3 regions of the Mesorhizobium sp. BHscii genome follow, and region 1 is predicted to be linked to each of the others. Evidence: predicted binding sites of a transcription regulator. Region 1 holds the regulator's gene; each other region holds the start of a gene.

What was found. Region 1 encodes LexA, which represses DNA repair genes until DNA is damaged. Its sites were predicted from a motif close to TGTTCNNNNTGTGTTCNG; they were not measured.
Region 2: a site for LexA is predicted at 4,263-4,280, ahead of ACWTU7_RS11790 (helicase-related protein). Genes of this name have one in related genera too.
Region 3: a site for LexA is predicted at 3,600-3,617, ahead of ACWTU7_RS13825 (ATP-dependent helicase). Genes of this name have one in related genera too.

Annotation. Positions count from the first base shown of each region.
Region 1 covers NZ_JBSPKW010000018.1:117,054-123,493, forward strand. The annotation lists gene gltX (glutamate--tRNA ligase) at 1-52, opposite strand, end outside; gene ACWTU7_RS22995 (ComEC/Rec2 family competence protein) at 154-2,610, shown strand; gene lexA (transcriptional repressor LexA) at 2,604-3,341, opposite strand; gene ACWTU7_RS23005 (molybdopterin molybdotransferase MoeA) at 3,446-4,651, opposite strand; gene moaC (cyclic pyranopterin monophosphate synthase MoaC) at 4,651-5,148, opposite strand; gene trpC (indole-3-glycerol phosphate synthase TrpC) at 5,215-6,066, opposite strand; gene trpD (anthranilate phosphoribosyltransferase) at 6,071-6,440, opposite strand, start outside.
Region 2 covers NZ_JBSPKW010000006.1:173,939-180,378, reverse strand. The annotation lists gene fdxA (ferredoxin FdxA) at 1-28, opposite strand, end outside; gene ACWTU7_RS11795 (RNA-binding S4 domain-containing protein) at 255-641, opposite strand; gene ACWTU7_RS11790 (helicase-related protein) at 656-4,075, opposite strand; gene phbB (acetoacetyl-CoA reductase) at 4,937-5,662, opposite strand; gene ACWTU7_RS11780 (acetyl-CoA C-acetyltransferase) at 5,796-6,440, opposite strand, start outside.
Region 3 covers NZ_JBSPKW010000008.1:106,785-113,224, forward strand. The annotation lists gene ACWTU7_RS13800 (hypothetical protein) at 28-225, shown strand; gene ACWTU7_RS13805 (Lrp/AsnC family transcriptional regulator) at 512-991, opposite strand; gene ACWTU7_RS13810 (EamA family transporter) at 1,081-1,986, shown strand; gene ACWTU7_RS13815 (dienelactone hydrolase family protein) at 1,987-2,892, opposite strand; partial or broken gene ACWTU7_RS13820 (membrane-bound PQQ-dependent dehydrogenase, glucose/quinate/shikimate family) at 3,047-3,550, opposite strand; gene ACWTU7_RS13825 (ATP-dependent helicase) at 3,658-6,327, shown strand; gene ACWTU7_RS13830 (ABC transporter permease) at 6,341-6,440, opposite strand, start outside.

The DNA of each region.
Region 1 (6,440 bases):
GCAGGAAGCCGGTGGGAGAGGGGGCAAAACGGGTGACGACCTTGTCGGACATAGAACTCTCAGGCAAGCGCAGGAACGGATGTGGTTGCGCGGACTTTCGCGCGTCGCGCGTTCATGTAGCATAGGAGGTCAAGGGTGCAAGGGGCAGACCCGATGGCTGGACCAGGCCGGGGCGTGGACGAGAGCGAGGGCGCGATCACAAGCGTCAGCGAACGATCGCTGTTTGCCGACGTTCCTCACGCCGAGCCGCTAGCCGCTTTGCTGCCTGCATCGCACCCGGCCACCCAGTCTCTTTCGCCGGACCGCTCCGCGCCAATACCGGCTCCACAACCGGGGCCCGTCATTCGTTTCCGCCGACAGCTTAGCCATCTTTCACCATCCGGTATCCGCAACAGCATGGCCTCGGCAGCCGGCCTGGAACTCGACCGCGGCGTCGCCTTCCTGCTGGTGCCGGTTTTTCTGGCGTGCGGGGTGATCGTCTATTTTTCGCTTACCGTCGAACCGGACTTTCCGCAGCCCATTGCCGTCGTGGTCCTCACGGCGTTGTGTGCGGCTGTCACGCGCTCATGGCGCAAGACGCATCTGTGCTTCATGGCAGCGTTGCTGTGCGCACTCGGTGTTCTCGCCGCCAAGGTTGAAACCTGGCGCGCGGGAACGCAGATGCTCGGTTCGGAAATCCAGACCCAGCTCACCGGCCGTGTCGTTAGGCTCGATCAGATGGCGAACGGCCGGATCAGGCTGACCATCGACGTGATGTCGACCGCCCGGCCGACACTGCGTTATGCACCGGGACGTGTCAGGGTTTCGGCACGCAAAATTCCCGCTGAGATGACTGCAGGCTCGGTGGCAACCGGTTATGTGCGGCTTTTGCCTCCGACTGGCCCGGTTAGGCCGGACAGTTATGACTTCTCCTTTGACAGCTATTTCGCCGGTATCGGTGCCAGTGGCTTTTTCCTCAGCAATCCGAAGATCGTCGTTTCCGAGGATGCGCCGTTCGCCGCGCGCCTTTCTTCCTCGATCGAAAAGGCGCGCGAAAACATTGCCGACCATATCAGGGACAGCATTGGTGGCGCCGAGGGGGAGATTGCCGCCGCACTGATCATCGGTGTGCGTGCCGGCATTCCCGAAGAGATAAACGAATCGATGCGGCGCACCGGCATCTACCACATCATCTCGATTTCCGGCCTGCACATGGCGCTTGTCGCCGGCACGATCATGGGATTGCTGCGCGGCGCCTTTGCGCTGTTTCCCGATTTTTCGTCACGCCGGCCGGTCAAGAAATATGCGGCTGCTGCCGCACTCCTTTCCATCGCTGCGTATCTCATTTTTTCCGGTATCGTGGTCGCGGCTGAACGCAGCTTCATCATGCTGGCGGTAATGCTTGTCGCCGTGCTGTTCGACCGAGCGGCACTTACCATGCGCAATCTGACGATTTCTGCCATCGCCGTCATCGTCGTGTCGCCGCACGAGGTGGTCGGCCCAAGCTTCCAGATGTCCTTCGCCGCGACTGCTGCTCTCGTGGGCGCCTATGCCGGATGGTCCGACTATCGTGCCGACAGGGCCACGGCGCCGCCACAGCGACGGTCGCCGGTCGCTTTCGTCACGCGAAAACTCGCCGCTGGGACAGGGACCATCGCAATGACCTCCATCATTGCCGGCAGCGCCACCGCGCTCTTCGCCATCTGGCACTTCCAGCGCGTATCGCCGCTTAGCCTGTTCGCCAATCTGGCGGTCATGCCAATCGTCACGGTCGTCATGTTCCTGGCCGTCCTCAGCGCTCTGGCAATGCCTTTCGGCTTCGACGGACCTTTCCTCTACATGATGGGCAAGGGACTGACGGCCATGATCGCAATATCGGGATGGATTTCCGAGCGGTCGCCGGTCGATGCAGTCGGGCTGATCTCGTTGCAGTCGGTTCTGCTGGTGACGGTCGCCCTGGTCATCGCTACGATGGCGACGACATGGTTGCGGCTTGCGGCACTTCCCTTTGCGCTCGCCGGCCTGCTGACGATTTCCGACACGCGCGCCCCCGATGTGCTGATTTCGGAAGATGCGCATCTGGTGGCGCTGCCGATCGGCGGCGGCGAACTTGCCGTCAACCGGGTGCGTTCGAACGAATTCACCACCGACAACTGGAAACATGCGCTGGTTTCAGCGACCATTGTCGAGCCGGAAACATTCGAAAAAGGAGACGTGCGGTTCGACATCGCCGACCCGGCCGACCTGCCGCCTGGAGCGCCCTTCTACTGCACTGCCGGCCTGTGCCTCGCCCGGCACCCGTCCGGCGCGATCATCGCACTCGCCGACGACCGCAAAACCGCACGGCCAGCCTGTGCCTTTGCGGATTTGATCGTCATCGACGATGCCACAGCCTATTATAATCCCTGCCGCAATCCGCTGGTTCTCGTCGTCACCAAACGGCAGCTCGCTCGCATGGGCAGTGCCGCCGTCTTCTTCGATCCGCTATCAGCGACGACGCGCGCAGAAATCCGTTTTGCCGTCAGACAGCCATATAGGCCTTGGCACGAGCAGCGGAGATTTTCGCGCGAGGCGAGGGGCTTGCCGCCATACCGCAGGGCCGAGAAACCCAAGAAGCCTGCCGCTCAGTAACGCCGGATCAGTCCGACGAGCTTGCCTTGCACCTTGACCCGGTCCGGCCCGAAGATGCGCGTCTCATAGGCCGGATTGGCGGCTTCCAGTGCGATCGAGGCGCCCTTGCGGCGGAACCGCTTCAGCGTCGCTTCCTCCTCGTCGACCAATGCGACGATGATCTCGCCAGGCTGGGCGGTGTCGGCGTTGCGGATGATGACCGTGTCGCCGTCGAAAATGCCGGCCTCGATCATCGAATCACCCTTGACCTCCAGCGCGTAGTGCGTGCCGCCGGTGATCATGTCCGGTGGTACCGAGATCGAATGCGTCTGGTGCTGGATGGCGTCGATCGGCACACCGGCAGCGATGCGGCCCATCACCGGTATGGAGATGGTGGCAACGACGTCGTCGTCATTGCCGGCCGCGGGCAGGCGCGAAGGCGCCGGTTTGATCTGTCGTCCGAGGCTGCCCTGCCCAAGGCTGCCCTGAATGACGCTTGGCGAGAATTTGCGAGCCGCATTGAGGCCGGGCGCGATCGAATCGGGCAGGCGCAGCACCTCCAGCGCGCGGGCCCGGTTGGGCAGGCGGCGAATGAAACCGCGCTCCTCCAGCGCCGTGATCAGCCGATGGATCCCCGACTTCGAGGCGAGGTCGAGCGCTTCCTTCATCTCGTCGAACGAGGGCGGAATGCCGCTTTCCTTCAGCCGCTCGTGGATGAACATCAGCAGTTCATGTTGTTTGCGTGTCAGCATCGCGACCCCCAACAGAATCAGAAAAACAAACCCAGAACAAACACTATCTGTTCCAGTTGTGTTCCGCAACCGTTTAAAGTTTAATGAATGTGTTGACGTTTTGTTCAGCGTAGCATCAGCACGCTGCACGCGGCGCCCGTCGCGGCTGGGGGAGCGAATGGCTCGCGCACGATCAGCCCGTTGGCGTCGGCCAGCATTTTGAGCATCGAGGAATCCTGGACGCCGAACGGGGTCGCCAGTGGCGTGCCGGCTTCTTCCTTCACCACCGCGCGTACATAGTCCTGCCTGAGATCGTTGGCCGGCATGGCGGCGCCGAGCCGCGCCTGACGCATGTCCTGCCGGAAGGCGCGGCCGCCGAGCCGCGCAAGCAGCGGCTTCAGAAAGAGCTGCGTGCAGACCAGGCTCGCCACCGGATTGCCAGGCAGGCCGATGCAGCGGATGTCGCCCAGCCGCCCGAACATCAACGGCTTGCCAGGCCGCATGGCGATTTTCCAGAAATCGAGCGTCATGCCTTCACCGGTCAGCACGTCATGGACCAGGTCATGGTCGCCGACCGAGGCGCCGCCCAGCGTGACAATGACGTCGGCGCCTGCGTCGACCGCTTGTTTCACCAGCGTGGCGATCGCCTCCTTGCGGTCGGGGGCGATGCCGAGATCGAGCGCGCTGGCGCCGACCGAGCGGGCCGCGGCGGCGACGCCATAGGCATTGGACGAGATGATCTGGTCGGGGCCAAGGTCGCTGCCCGGCGGCAGCAATTCGTCGCCGGTGGCGATGATGGCGATCAGCGGCCGTTTCACCACGCTGACCTGCGGGTGGTTGGCCGACGCCGCCAGCGACAATGCCGCCGGATCAAGCGGGCGGCCTTTCTCCAGCAGGATGTCGCCCTTCGAGAAATCGAGCCCGAGGCAGCGGATGTTGCGGCCTTCAACCGTCGACGCGGTCACTTCGACGCTGCCGCCGCCGAGATCCCTGGCATTCTCCTGGATGACGATGGTGTCGGCGCCTGCAGGAAGCGGCGCGCCGGTGAAGATGCGCACGGCCTGCGCCGGGCCGACTGTTCCGGCAAAGCCGCGTCCGGCCGGCGCCATGCCGATCACCGAAAGTCTTGCGGGCACGGACGCTACGTCCTCGGCCCGCACGGCATAGCCGTCCATAGCGGACGCGTTGAACGGCGGCTGGGTGCGAAGCGCCAGAAGCGGCTCCGCCAGCACGCGGTCGGCGGCGTCCATCAGGGCGACGCATTCAGCCTGCAAGGGCGCAGCATCCTCAAGCAGGCGCTCGAGCGCCTCGGCGACCGGAAGCAGTGCCATTATTGGCCTGCCCCCTTGGCGTCCGCCTTGTAGTCGCCGGATTTGCCGCCGGTCTTTTCCACCAGCCTGATGCCCGAGATCACCATGGCGCGGTCGACCGCCTTGGCCATGTCATAGATGGTCAGGCAGGCGACCGAGACGGCGGTCAGCGCTTCCATCTCGACGCCGGTCTTACCTGTGACGCGGGCCAGCGCCGTGACCTTCAGGCCTGGCAGCGTCGCGTCCGGTTCGATGTCAACGGATATCTTGGTCAACAGCAGCGGATGGCAGAGCGGGATCAGCTCATGCGTCCTCTTGGCCGCCATGATGCCGGCGATGCGCGCCGTGCCCAGCACGTCGCCCTTCTTGGCATCGCCGTCAAGAATCATCTTCAGCGTTTCGGGCCGCATCGCGACAAGACCTTCGGCGATTGCCGTGCGCGTCGTCTCCGCCTTGTCGCCGACATCGACCATATTGGCTTCGCCTTTCGCGCCAAGATGGGTGAGGGCGGCCGTCATCGTCAGTCAGCCTTAGAGCGACGTGCGTCCGTTTGGACGCGCAAAGTACTCTCTAACCCTTTGAAACTATGCATCGTGCTCTCCAAAAATCGATTCCGATCTTCGGGCCGATGCATGAGCCGGCGCCTTGCCCGTCAAAAGCAGGCGCGTTGCAGTGGCCACATTCTGTTGCCGCATCAGGCTCTCGCCGACGAGGAATGTACCGATGTCGCTCCGTTCCAGCCTGCGGCAGTCTTCGTGCGAGAAAATACCGCTCTCGCTGACCAGCAGGCGGTCTGCCGGCACCATCTTCGCGAGCCGCTCCGAGGTCTCGATGCTGGTTTCGAACGTCCGGAGATTGCGGTTGTTGATGCCGATCAGCCGCGATGACAGTTTCAGCGCGCGTTCCGTCTCGGCCTCGTCATGCACTTCGACCAGTGCGTCCATGCCGAGTTCGAACGCCGTCGTTTCGAGTTCGCTGGCCACGGCGTCATCGACGCTCGCCATGATGATCAGGATGGCATCCGCGCCCCACGCACGGGCTTCGAACACCTGATAGGGCTCGAACAGAAAATCCTTGCGCAAAGCGGGCAATGTCACGGCGTTGCGCGCATCGGTGAGGAATTTAGGCGCGCCCTGGAAGGACGGCGCGTCGGTCAGCACGGAAAGGCAGGCAGCACCACCTTTCGCATAGGCCCTGGCCAGTGCCGGCGGATCGAAATCGGCGCGGATCAGGCCCTTGGACGGGCTCGCCTTCTTGATCTCGGCGATCAGCGCGAAGCTGCCGGATTTGCGCTTGGCTTCAAGAGCCGAGAGAAAGCCGCGCGCTGCGTCGGTGTCCTTCGCCCGCGCCTTGATCTCGGCAAGCGGCACGCGCGCCTTCGCCGCAGCGATCTCGTCGCGCTTGTAGGCTTCGATCTTACGCAGGATATCAGACACGGCTCTATCCGTTCGAAATCTCGACCAGCCGGTCGAGCACTTTCAGCGACCGGCCGCTGTCGATGGCTTGCGCTGCCGTGGCCATGCCGTCGGCAAGCGTCGTCGCCTTGCCCGCCACCACCAGTCCGGCGCCGGCGTTCATCAGCACTGTATCACGAAAGGCGCCGGCAGCGCCGCCCAGCATATCGCGCAGCGCCTGGGCGTTGTAGGCGGCGTCGCCGCCGCGCAACTCGTCCTTGGTGTGCCGCTTCAGCCCGACCGCTTCCGGGGTCAGTGAAAAGCTGCGGATCTCGCCGCCGACCAGTTCGGCCACTTGGGTCTCACCGGTGGTGGTGATCTCGTCATAGCCGTCGCCATGGGCGACCCAGGCGTGG
Region 2 (6,440 bases), on a different contig from region 1:
TGCAGTTATCGGTCACGACATAGGTCATCAGTCGGCTCCGGGACGTCACGTTTTATCAGAGCGAGGTGCGTCCAATCGGACGCACAAATGCACGCTCTAACGCTTTGAATTCACGCATCGTGTTCCCCAATGCGATAGGCTTTTTTGGTGAGGTAACGTCTTTGCCCGCCGCTTGCAAGAGCAGCCATTGCGCGCGATACCGGCGTTTCCGGAATGGAATTCCAGACGGGCCATGCTCGAAAGCCAGTTATGCGTCAGTCATCGCCGAGCAGCCGGTCGGTCTCCCGGCGTTCCTTCTTGGTGGGGCGGCCGCTGCCGGCATCGCGCAGTGCGGGAATCGCATCGGGAACGGCCTCGCCTTTTGGCACCGGCGGTGGCGACATATCCTCATAGAGCAAGCGCGCTTCCTCTGCGGGGCCGCGCCGGCTTCCCGTGCCGAGCACCTTCCAGACGAAGATGCGCCGCTCGAGAGTGATGGTCAGGACGTCGCCGGCGCGGACCAGATCGGAGGCCTGCGCTGCTTTGTCGCGATTGATGCGGACGCGTCCGGCCACCACCAGCTTCGCGGCAAGCGAGCGCGATTTCACCGCACGCGAAAAGAACAGCCATTTGTCGATGCGCTGGCGGGCATCAGCGACCATCGGAGCGAGCGAACCTACTTCTTCAGCTGGTCGCGCAACGCGGCGAGCTTGGCGAAGGGGGAATCCGGGTCGAAGCGCACGGGACGCTCCTCGCGCGGCTTCGTCTGGAACGCGGGCTTTCCACCGGGCGCGCCACCCTTGCCCTCCGGCCTGCCGCCCTTCCAGTCGGGCCGGCTTTCGCGACGATCGGAACGCTCGCCCTGCGGCTTGCCGTCGCGCCGCTCTCCCGTCTCGCCCTGGGGCTTGGGCTTGAACTTGCTGCGGTCGAAGCGCGGTTTGCCGGCGCCTTCGCGGCGTCCTTCATGGGCGGGCCGGCTGCCTGGAGCGCCGACCGGTTGTCCGCCGGTGGCATCTGCCGGTGCGTCGCCACGGCCATCGCGCGCGGCTTGCCCGTTGCGCGGGCGATTGTCCCTATCACGGGGCCGGTTGTCATGGTGGCGGTGGCGCGGGCGCTGGTCGAAGCGGCCCTGCCGCCACAACAGAATGGGCTTTGGTTCCTCGGCTTCTTTCTCGGCCTGGGGAGCAGCCTCGCCGGTGGCGGCTTCCGCCGTCGCGGCAGGTTCGGCCGACACTGCTTCCGTTGCAGGCGAGGCTTCGGAGGCCGGCTCCGCCGATGCGACTTCAACCTCGGCGGTTTCGAGTTCTGCCTCTGGCTGAGCCGCTGATACCGGAGGCGCTTCGGCTGCGGCTTCGGCTGCAGGCAGCTCCTCTTCCGTGACCTCAGCCGGAGTTTCCCGCTGAGCTTTCGCGACAGGCTCCGCTTCACCTTCGGTGGAGGGTTCCGCAGGGGCTTCGGCCGTGGCTTTTGCCACTGCATCCGGCTCAGAACTCCCGGCCGGCGCCTCGGCGGCTGCGTCCGCAATCGCGGCTTCGGCTGCCTTGGCCTGCTCGGCTTGTTCTTCCGCCGCCTGCTTGGCCGCGGCGGCTTCGCGCGCGGCATTGTCCTGTGCCTCGAGCCGCGCCCTCACCTCGACCGCCGGCTTCGGCTCTGCCCGGTAGCCGAGGCCTTTCAAAATCTCTTCCATGTCGTCGGCCGTGGCGCCGAGGATCGACATCATCGGCGGCGTCACCATGAAGGACTGACCATCATAGGCGCCGTCGGGGCGCTGGCCGAGGCCCGGCTTCCAATTGGTTGCGGGCCGGATCAGGTCGGCCAGCCGTTCAAGGATGTCGACGCGCACCGCGCGACGGCCGAGATTGCGGTAGCCGGCCAGCTTGTAGAAGGTCTTGTCGAACGTGGGATCGATGACCACCGAGGTGCGGCCGGAGGCCAGCGCGTGAACCACGTCGCCAAAGCCGGGCTTGTCCTTGCCGTCGCTCCTCAGCGCCCACAACAGCGTCACCAGTCCAGCCGGGGCGGGCTTGATCAGCGCGGGCACGAAGACGTGGTAGGCGCCGAAGCGCACGCCGAGTCGGCGAAGGGCGGCGCGGCCTTCCTGGTCGAGCGACTTCATCTCCTCGGCGATGTCACGGCGGTTGATGAGGCCGAAATGCTCGACGAGCTGGAAGGCGATGCCACGGCCGATGCCGGTGATCTGCTCGGCGTTCTTGAGGTCGACCAGCGGCTTCAGCAGGGACTCGATCTGGAAATTGACGAAGCGCTCGGCGCGGGCCGCGACCTTATCGCGGGCGGGTCCGGTGAGCTGCTCGTCGGCCAGCAGCACAAGGCGCGGCTTCAGCGGCTCGTCGCCTGCTACCAGCGTGCCGATCGGCGCGCCGATCCAGCGCAACGTGCCGTCGGAGCCGAGCGCGATGTCGCCGTTGGCCGAGGCGCCGAAGCGTTCGGCCCGCGCCTCGAATTCGGCTGCAAGCGCCTTCTGGGCTGCTGCACGCACAGCCTTGGCGTCCTCGCCGCCGGCGCTTTGGTCGGCGGTGAAGCGGAACCCCTGCAACTCGCCGACATGATGGCCTTCGACGAGGACGGTTCCGGTTGGGCTGATTTCGGCTTCAGGCATGGTATTTTCTCTAAGGCGCCGCATGAGGACGGAAGTCCTGCGGTCTACGAAGCGTTTCGTCAACCGCTCATGCAGCGCATCCGACAATCTGTCTTCGATTTCGCGTGTCTTTTCCTGCCAGTGTGCCTGATCGGCCAGCCAGCCGGGCCGGTTGGAAACGAAAGTCCAGGTGCGGATCTGGGCGATCCGGTGCGACAGCGTGTCGATGTCGCCCTCGGTGGTGTCGGCACGGCGCACCTGCTCGGCCATGTAGTTCTCGTCGACATGGCCATGCCTGGCAAGGTCCATATAGATCGAGGCGATCAGGTCGGCATGCTGGGCTGGCGCGATCTTCCTGTAGTCGGGAAGGGCGCAGGCCTCCCACAACAGCGCCACGCGCCTGGCGTCGGTGGCAAGCGCCCGAATGTCCTCGTCGCGGGACAGGTGCTCGAGCGCCTGCGCATCCACCGCCGGCAGCGCGCGCGTCAGGCCTTCAACCGGGGCGTTGGTCTCGATCGAGCGCTTCAGCGCGTCGAGGTTGGCGAAATCGAAACGCGCGGTGCGCCATTGCAGCACCTTCACCGGGTCGAAATCATGCGCTTCAATCTTCTTGACCAGTTCCTCATCCAGTGGATCGACCTGGCCGGTGACGCCGAAGGTTCCGTCGCGCATGTGCCGGCCGGCGCGGCCGGCGATCTGGCCGAGTTCGGCCGCCGTCAGATTGCGGTACTGGTAGCCGTCGAATTTGCGGTTCTGGGCGAAGGCGACATGATCGAGATCGAGGTTGAGGCCCATGCCGATCGCATCGGTGGCGATCAGATAATCGACATCACCCGATTGGAACAGCGCCACCTGCGCGTTGCGGGTGCGGGGCGATAGAGCACCGAGCACGACGGCCGCACCGCCCTGCTGGCGGCGGATCAGTTCGGCGATCGCATAAACCTCGTCGGCGGAAAAGGCGACGATCGCCGTACGTCGCGGCAAGCGGGTGAGCTTCTTCGAGCCGGCATAGGCGAGATGCGACAGCCGTGGCCGCGTCACCACCGACACGCCCTTCAGCAGACGCTGGAGGATGCCGTGCATGGTGGCCGCACCCAGCAGCAGTGTCTCCTGGCGGCCGCGCAGATGCAGGATGCGGTCGGTGAAGATGTGGCCGCGCTCGAGATCGCCGGCCAGCTGAACCTCGTCGATGGCAACGAACGCGGCGTCGGTCTCGCGCGGCATGGCTTCCACCGTACAGACCGAATATCTGGCGCCGTCGGGCTGGATCTTCTCCTCGCCGGTGATGAGCGCCACCTTGTGAGCGCCGACCTTCTCGCAGACGCGTGTATAAACCTCGCGGGCGAGGAGCCGGAGCGGCAGGCCGATAATGCCGCTTTCATGCGCCACCATGCGCTCGATGGCGAGATGGGTCTTACCGGTGTTGGTCGGCCCGAGCACGGCGGTCACGTCGCGGCCCGACAGGATCAGCGGTTCAGTGTGTTTCGGCTGGATGTTCATCGACCTGGAAATAAGGCTCTCTGCCTCGCGTTGTCGGGAGCGCGCCCCATGCTGGCGCGTGTGACAAGCGACACATAGGGATTTCGGGCGCGAAGCGAAAGCGGAATGTTCCGACGGCAGCTCGAAGGCTCCCCTCAGCTTCGATAATCTGTTCCGATTAGACAGTAGGGCGTTCCGATTTAACAGTTGGAACGAGTCTGGAACGAATCGGCTACGAATCGCTGACTCGCGCGGATTCAGGGTTTGTTCACGGCTACATCTGGATTTTTCGCCGGCGAGTCTCACCACATGCTGAATCGCCGAAATGGCCCGTTTCATGCAGGGCTGACTCGCCGTTAACCTTTGCCGATGAACGATCGACAGCAGGTCGGCGGGTGTCATCCAACATTTTGAAATTATTGATCTTTCCTAACGCGCCTTAACCATTTGGGGATGTTTTCAGCCTTTTGTAGTTAACCTTCCGCTCAAAGCCGGAACGAAACGGCGACGAATCAGCGCTGGCGGGAGTTTCCCGGTTTGTTCACCCCAATATGTAGTGTCGTGAACAGGTTTTCCACCGGGTATCCACAGGCGGGGAACAGGTTTTGCACAGGCTGTGCGGCCGCCGTTAACTTTGCGTGCCGCTTCGGCACAAGGTCGGCGTCGCGTCCATCGTCGGCGCAGTCGCTGCACGAGGACCAGTGTGCCACCGCTTGCCCGCCTGCCGGCACCTTCGCGCGAGCCGATCGCCCAGACCAAGCCTGCAGCCGAACCAGGGCTGAAGCTTGTTGCCTGACAGCCGCGATTGTGTGGCTCCCAGCCCTCGGTCTTGGCCGTGTTGGCGTCGGCCCGGTACATCAGCTACCAGCGAGGGCCGACGCCTCAGGTGATATACTGGCCGCCATTGGCGGTTAGGGTCGAGCCGGTGATGAAGCCGGCATCGTCGGAAGCGAGGAAGACGACGCAGCGTGCGATCTCTTCCGGCTCGCCGAGGCGGCCGACCGGGATCTGCGGGATAACGCGCTCGTTGAGCACCTTCTCGTCCATCGCCCTGACCATCTCGGTGGCGATATAGCCGGGACAGATGACATTGACGGTGATGCCGGCCCGCGCCCCTTCCTGGGCGAGCGCTTTGGTGAAGCCGATATCGCCGGCCTTCGAGGCCGAATAATTGACCTGGCCGGTCTGGCCCTTCTGGCCATTGATCGAGGAGATGGTGATGACGCGGCCGAACTTGCGGTCGCGCATGCCGCCCCACAGCGGGTGCGTCATGTTGAAGACGCCGGAAAGATTGGTGTCGACGACTTCTTTCCACTGCTCGCGCGTCATCTTGTGGAACATGGCGTCGCGGGTGATGCCGGCATTGTTGACCAGCACGGAAACCGGACCGAGATCGGCCTCGACCTGCTTGATGCCGGCAGCGCAAGCATCGTAGTCGGCGACGGACCATTTGTAGACCGGGATGCCGGTCTCTGCCTTGAATTTCTGCGCCGCTTCGTCATTGCCGGCGTAGTTCGCGGCAACCTTGTAGCCGGCGGTTTTCAGGCCGATCGAAATCGCGGCGCCAATACCGCGCGACCCACCGGTGACGAGTGCTATCTTTGTCATGATGTCCTCCCTCTTTTTTTTCCTGAATGGCGGGCGACGAAACCGGGAACGCTCTAACGGCGATTGAGCCCCGTTCGCCACCGACTATTTCACGGCTCGCTCACCTTGTCTTCACGACGCTCCGCATATGACTTCACAGCGCTTCCACGCACATGGCAACGCCCATGCCGCCGCCGATGCACAGCGTGGCAAGGCCTTTCCTGGCACTTCTGCGGCGCATCTCGTAGACCAGCGTGTTGAAGATTCGGGCACCGGAGGCGCCGATCGGGTGGCCGATGGCGATGGCGCCGCCATTGACATTGACGATGGACGGATCCCAGCCCATGTCCTTGTTGACGGCGCAGGCCTGCGCGGCGAAGGCTTCGTTGGCCTCGACCAGGTCGAGATCGCCGACCGACCAGCCGGCCTTGGCCAGCGCCTTGCGCGAGGCGGGAATAGGCCCGGTGCCCATGATCTGCGGATCGACGCCAGCGGTCGCCCAGGACACGATGCGCGCCAGCGGCGTGATGCCGCGCCTTTCGGCTTCCGCTTCGGTCATCAGCAGCACGGCGGCGGCGCCGTCATTGATGCCGGAGGCATTGGCGGCGGTCACGGTGCCCTCCTTATCGAAGGCCGGTCTTAGCTTCGTCATGGCGTCGATCGTGGCGCCGTGGCGGATGTATTCGTCTTGGTCGACAATGGTGTCGCCCTTCTTGCCCTTGACGGTGAAAGCCACGATCTCGTCCTTGAATTTGCCGGCCTTCTGCGCGGCCTCTGCCTTGTTCTGGGAGGCCAATGC
Region 3 (6,440 bases), on a different contig from region 1:
GGAGCTGAAGCGGTTCGGGAAACGTGCATGAAAACCGACATCAAGGTCGAGGCGGACAGGCTGGCAGCCGATCCACGCATCAGCGACTATGATTTCTGGCGCTCGCTGAAGAACCTCAACAACGAGATCTTTCACATCGCCAACAACAACGAGCCGATCCCTTTCGCCATGGTCCGCTGGCGCGCCATCCTGAAGCAGGCGCGCTCGAAGCGCGGCCATGCCTGATCGGTGCGGGAAGAAATAGGCTCGTCGTTAGGTTGCATTTTTCTGGGGCGTTTGCGCCGCCCCTTATCCGGCTGCCGCCACCTTCTCCCCGTATAGTGACGGGGAGAAGGGAGCTTGCAGCCTGGCGCTTTCTCTGCAACGCTGGAGATTAACGAAATTCGCCGCAGACGCGTCCTTCTCCCCGTCACTATACGGGGAGAAGTGCCCGGCAGGGCGCTGAGGGGCGGCGCGACGTTTCTAGTTAAGCTGATGATGCGCTGACGAGCGGACCACTTCACCTCGAATATCAGGGCTGGTGCTTCACTGCCCCCAGCGGCGAGCGCGCCACCACCGGTGACGACTGGATGATCGCGGTGTTGGTCATTGCAAACGGAATGATGCGGTCGATCACCCGTTCGAGCTCGGCTACGGAGCCGACATGCGCCAGCGCGACGAAACAGTCCTCGCCGGTCACCCGGTCGCATTGCGCGATTTCCGGCAAGTCGCGGATGATCTCGGCCACCACAGCCAGTTGCCCGGGCACCGGCCTGATCCGCAGCCATGCCGACAGTTTCATGCCGAGCGCGGCCGGGTTGATCCGCACCGTATAGGCCTCGATCACGCCGCTCTCCTGCAGCCGCTTGATGCGTTCGGCTACGCTCGGCGCCGATAGGCCGACGGAACGCGCCAGTTCGGCGGTGCTGGTGCGCGCATCCTTTTCCAGCAGGCGCAGGATCTTCAGGTCAGCCGCATCCAGATCGGTATTTTCGTTTCGAAGGCGTTTCAGACAAAACTCCTTGGTTTTGGAATAGAGGTTATCTCTTCGGCCGACTATCAGCCATATAAATCCAAAAAACTGCCTGCGATAATGATCTCATGGATGATCCAGCGCAAGCTCCGGCTGCAATCCCTGCCCTCGCCGGGCCTGTCTTTGGCAAGCTGGCGACCTTCCTGCCGCCGCATGTCTGGTTCGGCGTCAGCGCCGTGTTCCACTATCTCGGGCCGGCTTTCGCCGTGCTGCTTTTCCCGCATGTCGGCGTGCTCGGCGTGGCCTGGCTGCGCATCGTCACGGCCGCCCTCGTCTTCGCGCCACTGACCCGGCCCTGGACGGTCTTCGCCGGCGCCGACCGCCCGACACGACTGCTGCTTCTCGCCTTTGGCGCCTGCCTGGGCATAATGAATTGCTCCTTCTACCTGGCACTCGACCGATTGCCGATCTCGCTGGTCGCGGCGATCGAATTCGTCGGCACCATCGGCGTCGCGCTGGTCGGCGTCAGAAGCCCGCGCAATCTCGCAGCTCTTGTCATCGCCGTCATCGGCACCTTGCTGCTGATCGACGTCAAATGGTCAAGCGACCCGATCGGCCTGTTCTGGGCCTTCCTCAACGGCGCACTGTTCGTTGGCTACATCGTGCTTGGCCATCGCGTCGCCCGCGCCGGCGCTGGCGATGGCATCGCCGGCCTGGGTGCCGCCATGGCGGTCGCCTTCCTCATCGTGCTGCCGGTCGGCTTCACCGATGCGCTGCCGGCTTTCTCGGCGCCGCCACTGCTCATCGCCGCCATCGGCGTCGGCATCTGCTCGTCGGTCATCCCCTACATCTGCGACCAGCTTGCCATGTCGCGGCTGCCGCGCTCGAGCTTCGCGCTGATGCTGTCGTTGCTGCCGGTCAGCGCCACCCTGATCGGCGTCATTGTGCTCCGCCAGATACCCGGCCCTATCGATTGCATCGGCATTGCGCTGGTGATGGCCGGGGTCGCTTTTCACAAACCGGCAAATGCCTGATCAGGCAAGCTTCTCCTTGAGAAAGGCGATCGTCCGGCCCCAGGCGAGGTCCGCCGCGTTCTTGTCGTAGCGGGCCGCCGACGTGTCATTGTTGAAGGCATGATTGGCGCCTTCATAGACATAGATCGTGTACTCGACCTTGGCGGCATCGAGTTCCTTCTTGAAGGCGTCGATACCGGCATTGATGCGTGTGTCGAGCCCGGCATAATGCAGCATAAGCGCCGCCTTGATCTTCGGCACGTCTTCGCCCTTCGGCTGCATACCGTAATAGGCGACAGCGGCAGCCAGATCCGGCGTGTTGGCAGCCAGCGTGTTCACCGTGCCGCCGCCCCAGCAGAAGCCGACCGCGCCGACCTTGCCGTTGCCATCCGCGTGTTCTTTGAGGAAAGCGACTGTTGCGACCGCATTGGCGCCGACCTGTGCCGGATCGAGCTTGGAAAACAGGTCACGCGTCCTGTTTTCATCGGCCGGCGTGCCGCCGAGCGGCGTCATGAAGTCCGGCGCAAGCGCCACGAACCCTTCCAGCGCAACGCGTCGCGCCACGTCGCGTATATGCGGGTTGAGTCCTCTGTTCTCATGCACGACAATGACCGTGCCGAGCTTGCCGGTCTGATCCGCTGGCTTGACCAGATAGCCCTTCATCCCGCCACCGCTGCCGGGATAGCTGATGTCCTCGCCTTTTACGCGAGGATCGTCGTCCGCGACGATTGCCGCCTGGGCCGAATTCGCCGCCAGCAGCGGCGCAATTGCGGCCGCCGCCGCACCTGATCCGGCAAGCCTGGTCAACTGTTCCATGAAGCGCCGCCGGTCGAGCGTCAGATGCGTGTATTCGTCATAGGCGTCTATCATCGCCTGGGTAATGGCGGGTCTCGTGACGGCTGGGCTGGCAGGGCTCGGTTTTGTCATGGCGCTCTCCTCGGCTTCGGGAAGTACTTCCGCCGCGCAACATAGGATAGAAGCCCTCATGGTCCAGTCACGGATGAGTGACGCCCTCCACAACGTCGGGTCGGCCTGCATTGGCTATGGACCGCCGGAGCGATTTTTTCAGTCTAAGGATGTGTTACTTCGGCAGCGTATAGGCCATCACGTAATCCCCCGGCTTAGTACCGACCGAGCCATGGCCGCCGGCGACGATAACTACGAACTGACGTCCGTCAGCGACCGTATAGGTCATCGGGGTCGACTGCCCGCCGGCCGGCAGCCGGGTCTGCCAGAGCTGCCTGCCGGTCGTCAGATCATAGGCGCGAAAAAAGTCGTCGACCGCAGCACCGAGGAAGGCAACGCCGCCAGCGGTGGTCGTCGGCCCGCCGATACCTGGCACGCCGACCTTGAGCGGCAGTGGCAGCGGCGTCATGTCGTAGACGGTGCCGTTGCGGTGTTTGTAGACGATCTTGCCGGTCCTGAGATCGACGCCCGCGACATAGCCCCAGGGCGGCGCCTGGCAGGGAATGCCGAGCGGCGACACAAACGGCTTCAGTATCACTGCGTAAGGCGCACCGTCATTGCGGTTTAGGCCCTGTTCGCTGCCCTTGGTGTCGCCCGGCGGCGGCACGTCCGCTGCGGGGCCAGCTTGGAGATGTGTTCTACCGGATTTGTAAGTTCCGGCCTGGATCGAGAACAAAACGGAGACACTTCTGGCCTTTCGCTGCCGAATCACTACATTCGGGGACAATGTCCGGCTTTTCGGAAGATATGCCTTTTTTTGACGAACCGAACGCGCGGCCCACGGCCCCGTCCGGCATCGCCGCGCGCGCCATGGCTGCCCGCAGCGGCCACACCAAGGCGCCCGACTATCTGAACGGGCTCAACCTCGAGCAGCGGCTGGCGGTGGAAACCACCGAAGGCCCGGTTCTTGTGCTGGCCGGCGCCGGCACCGGCAAGACGCGCGTCTTGACCACCCGCATCGCTCACATCCTCGCCACCGGCAAGGCTTTCCCCTCGCAGATCCTCGCCGTCACCTTCACCAACAAGGCGGCGCGGGAGATGAAGCAGCGCATCGGCATGCTGATCGGCGAAGGCAATATGGAGGGGATGCCGTGGCTCGGCACCTTCCATTCGATTGGTGTGAAGCTGCTGCGCAGGCACGCCGAACTTGCCGGGCTCAAATCCGACTTCACCATTCTCGACACCGACGATGTCGTGCGCCTGATCAAGCAGCTGATCCAGGCCGAAGGGCTGGACGACAAGCGCTGGCCGGCCAAGCAGTTCGCCCAGATGATCGACAGCTGGAAGAACAAGGGGCTTGGCCACGCCGACATTCCCGAGGGCGACGCCCGCGCCTTCGCCAACGGCAAGGGCCGCGAGCTCTATAAGGCCTATCAGGAGCGGCTGAAGACGCTGAACGCCTGCGACTTCGGCGATCTCCTGTGCCACCCGATCCGCATCTTCCGAGCCAATCCGGACGTGCTGAAGGAATACCATAAGCGCTTCCGCTACATCCTTGTCGACGAATATCAGGACACCAACACCGCGCAATACATGTGGCTGCGCCTGCTGGCGCAGCGGCCGGATGCCGGACGTGCTTCAACGTCGACAGATCTGCGATCGGCCGAAGGCCGCAAGCCCGACCGGGCGCCCGAGCCGTTGCGAGGCCCGCGCGGAGGGCCCGCGCCGGCAGGCGCGGAACAGCCCGTGAGCGAAAACAAAGTAAACATCTGCTGCGTCGGCGACGACGACCAGTCGATCTATGGCTGGCGCGGGGCCGAGGTCGACAATATCCTGCGCTTCGACAAGGATTTCCCCGGCGCCAAGATCATCCGGCTAGAGCGCAACTACCGCTCCACCGCGCACATCCTCGGCACCGCCTCCCACCTCATCGCCCACAATGAGGGCCGCTTCGGCAAGACGCTGTTCACCGAAAAGGTCGCTGAGGACGACGAGAAAGTGCATGTCCACGCCGCCTGGGATTCCGAGGAAGAGGCCCGCGCCGTCGGCGAAACCATCGAAGCCTACCAGCGGCAGAAGCACAATCTCAACGATATGGCCATTCTTGTCCGCGCCTCCTTCCAGATGCGCGAGTTCGAGGACCGCTTCGTCACGCTCGGTCTCAACTATCGCGTCATCGGCGGCCCCCGCTTTTACGAGCGTCTCGAAATCCGCGATGCGCTGGCCTTCTTCCGCGTCGTCGCGCAAGGCGCAGACGACCTCGCTTTCGAGCGCATCGTCAACGTGCCGAAACGCGGCTTGGGCGAGGCCACCATCCGCCAGATCCACGACACCGCACGGGCGCTGCGCATCCCGATGCTGGAGGCGGCGGCAAAACTTGCCGAGAGCGACGAGCTGAAGCCGAAGCCGCGCGCGGCACTGCGCGAGGTATCGGCCAATTTCGAGCGCTGGCAGAAGGCGCTGGAAACCACGCCGCACACCGAGCTCGCCGAGACCATTCTGGAGGAGAGCGGCTACACCGACATGTGGAAGAACGACCGCTCGGTTGAAGCGCCCGGTCGGCTGGAGAACTTAAAAGAACTGATCCGCTCCATGGAGGAGTACGAATCGCTGCGCTCCTTCCTCGAACATGTCGCACTCGTGATGGACGCCGAGCAGAACGCCGAGCTCGACGCCGTCAACATCATGACGCTGCATTCGGCCAAGGGCCTCGAATTCGAGACGGTGTTCCTGCCTGGTTGGGAGGAAGGTCTTTTTCCACACCAGCGTTCCCTCGACGAGGGTGGCCGCTCCGGGCTCGAGGAGGAACGCCGCCTCGCCTATGTCGGCCTGACCCGCGCCAAGAAGAACCTGCACATCTGGTTCGTCTCCAACCGCCGCATCCACGGCCTGTGGCAGTCGACCATCCCGTCGCGCTTCCTCGAGGAATTGCCGGAAGCCCATGTCGAGGTCGCAGAGGGCGGCAACAGCTACGGTGGTTACGGCAATTCCTACGGCGGCGGTTCTTTTGCCCCGGGACGTGGTGGCCGGCAGAACCCCTATGGCGCGTCGCGCTTCGACAATGTGGGCGGCAATACAGGCGGCACTGAGAAATCCGGCGCCTTCTCCAGCACCTATGCGACGCCGGGCTGGCAGCGCGCGCAACAGAACCGCACCGAGGCGACCGACCGCAACTGGGGCTCGCGTTCCGGCCACCAGGTCGAGCGCATCGGCTATGGCGAAACCGACAGTGGCTATGGCGCCGGCCGCACCTCGATCAAGGGCCGCACCATCGACGGCGAGCTGGTCGCCAAATCCGTCGCCGACAAGCCCTCGGCCTTCAATGTCGGCGACCGCGTCTTCCACCAGAAATTCGGCAACGGCAATATTTCGGCCATCGAAGGCAACAAGCTGACCATCGACTTCGACAAGGCCGGCCAGAAACGCGTGCTGGATGGGTTTGTCACCGGCGTGTGAGCGTCGGTCCCGTTCAGCGATAGCGCGCCTGGTTCCACTTGTGCCCGAGCAGCGACAGGATGATGATCAATCCGTTGAAGAACTGGACGTAGAAGCCGCTCAGGCCAGCCGCC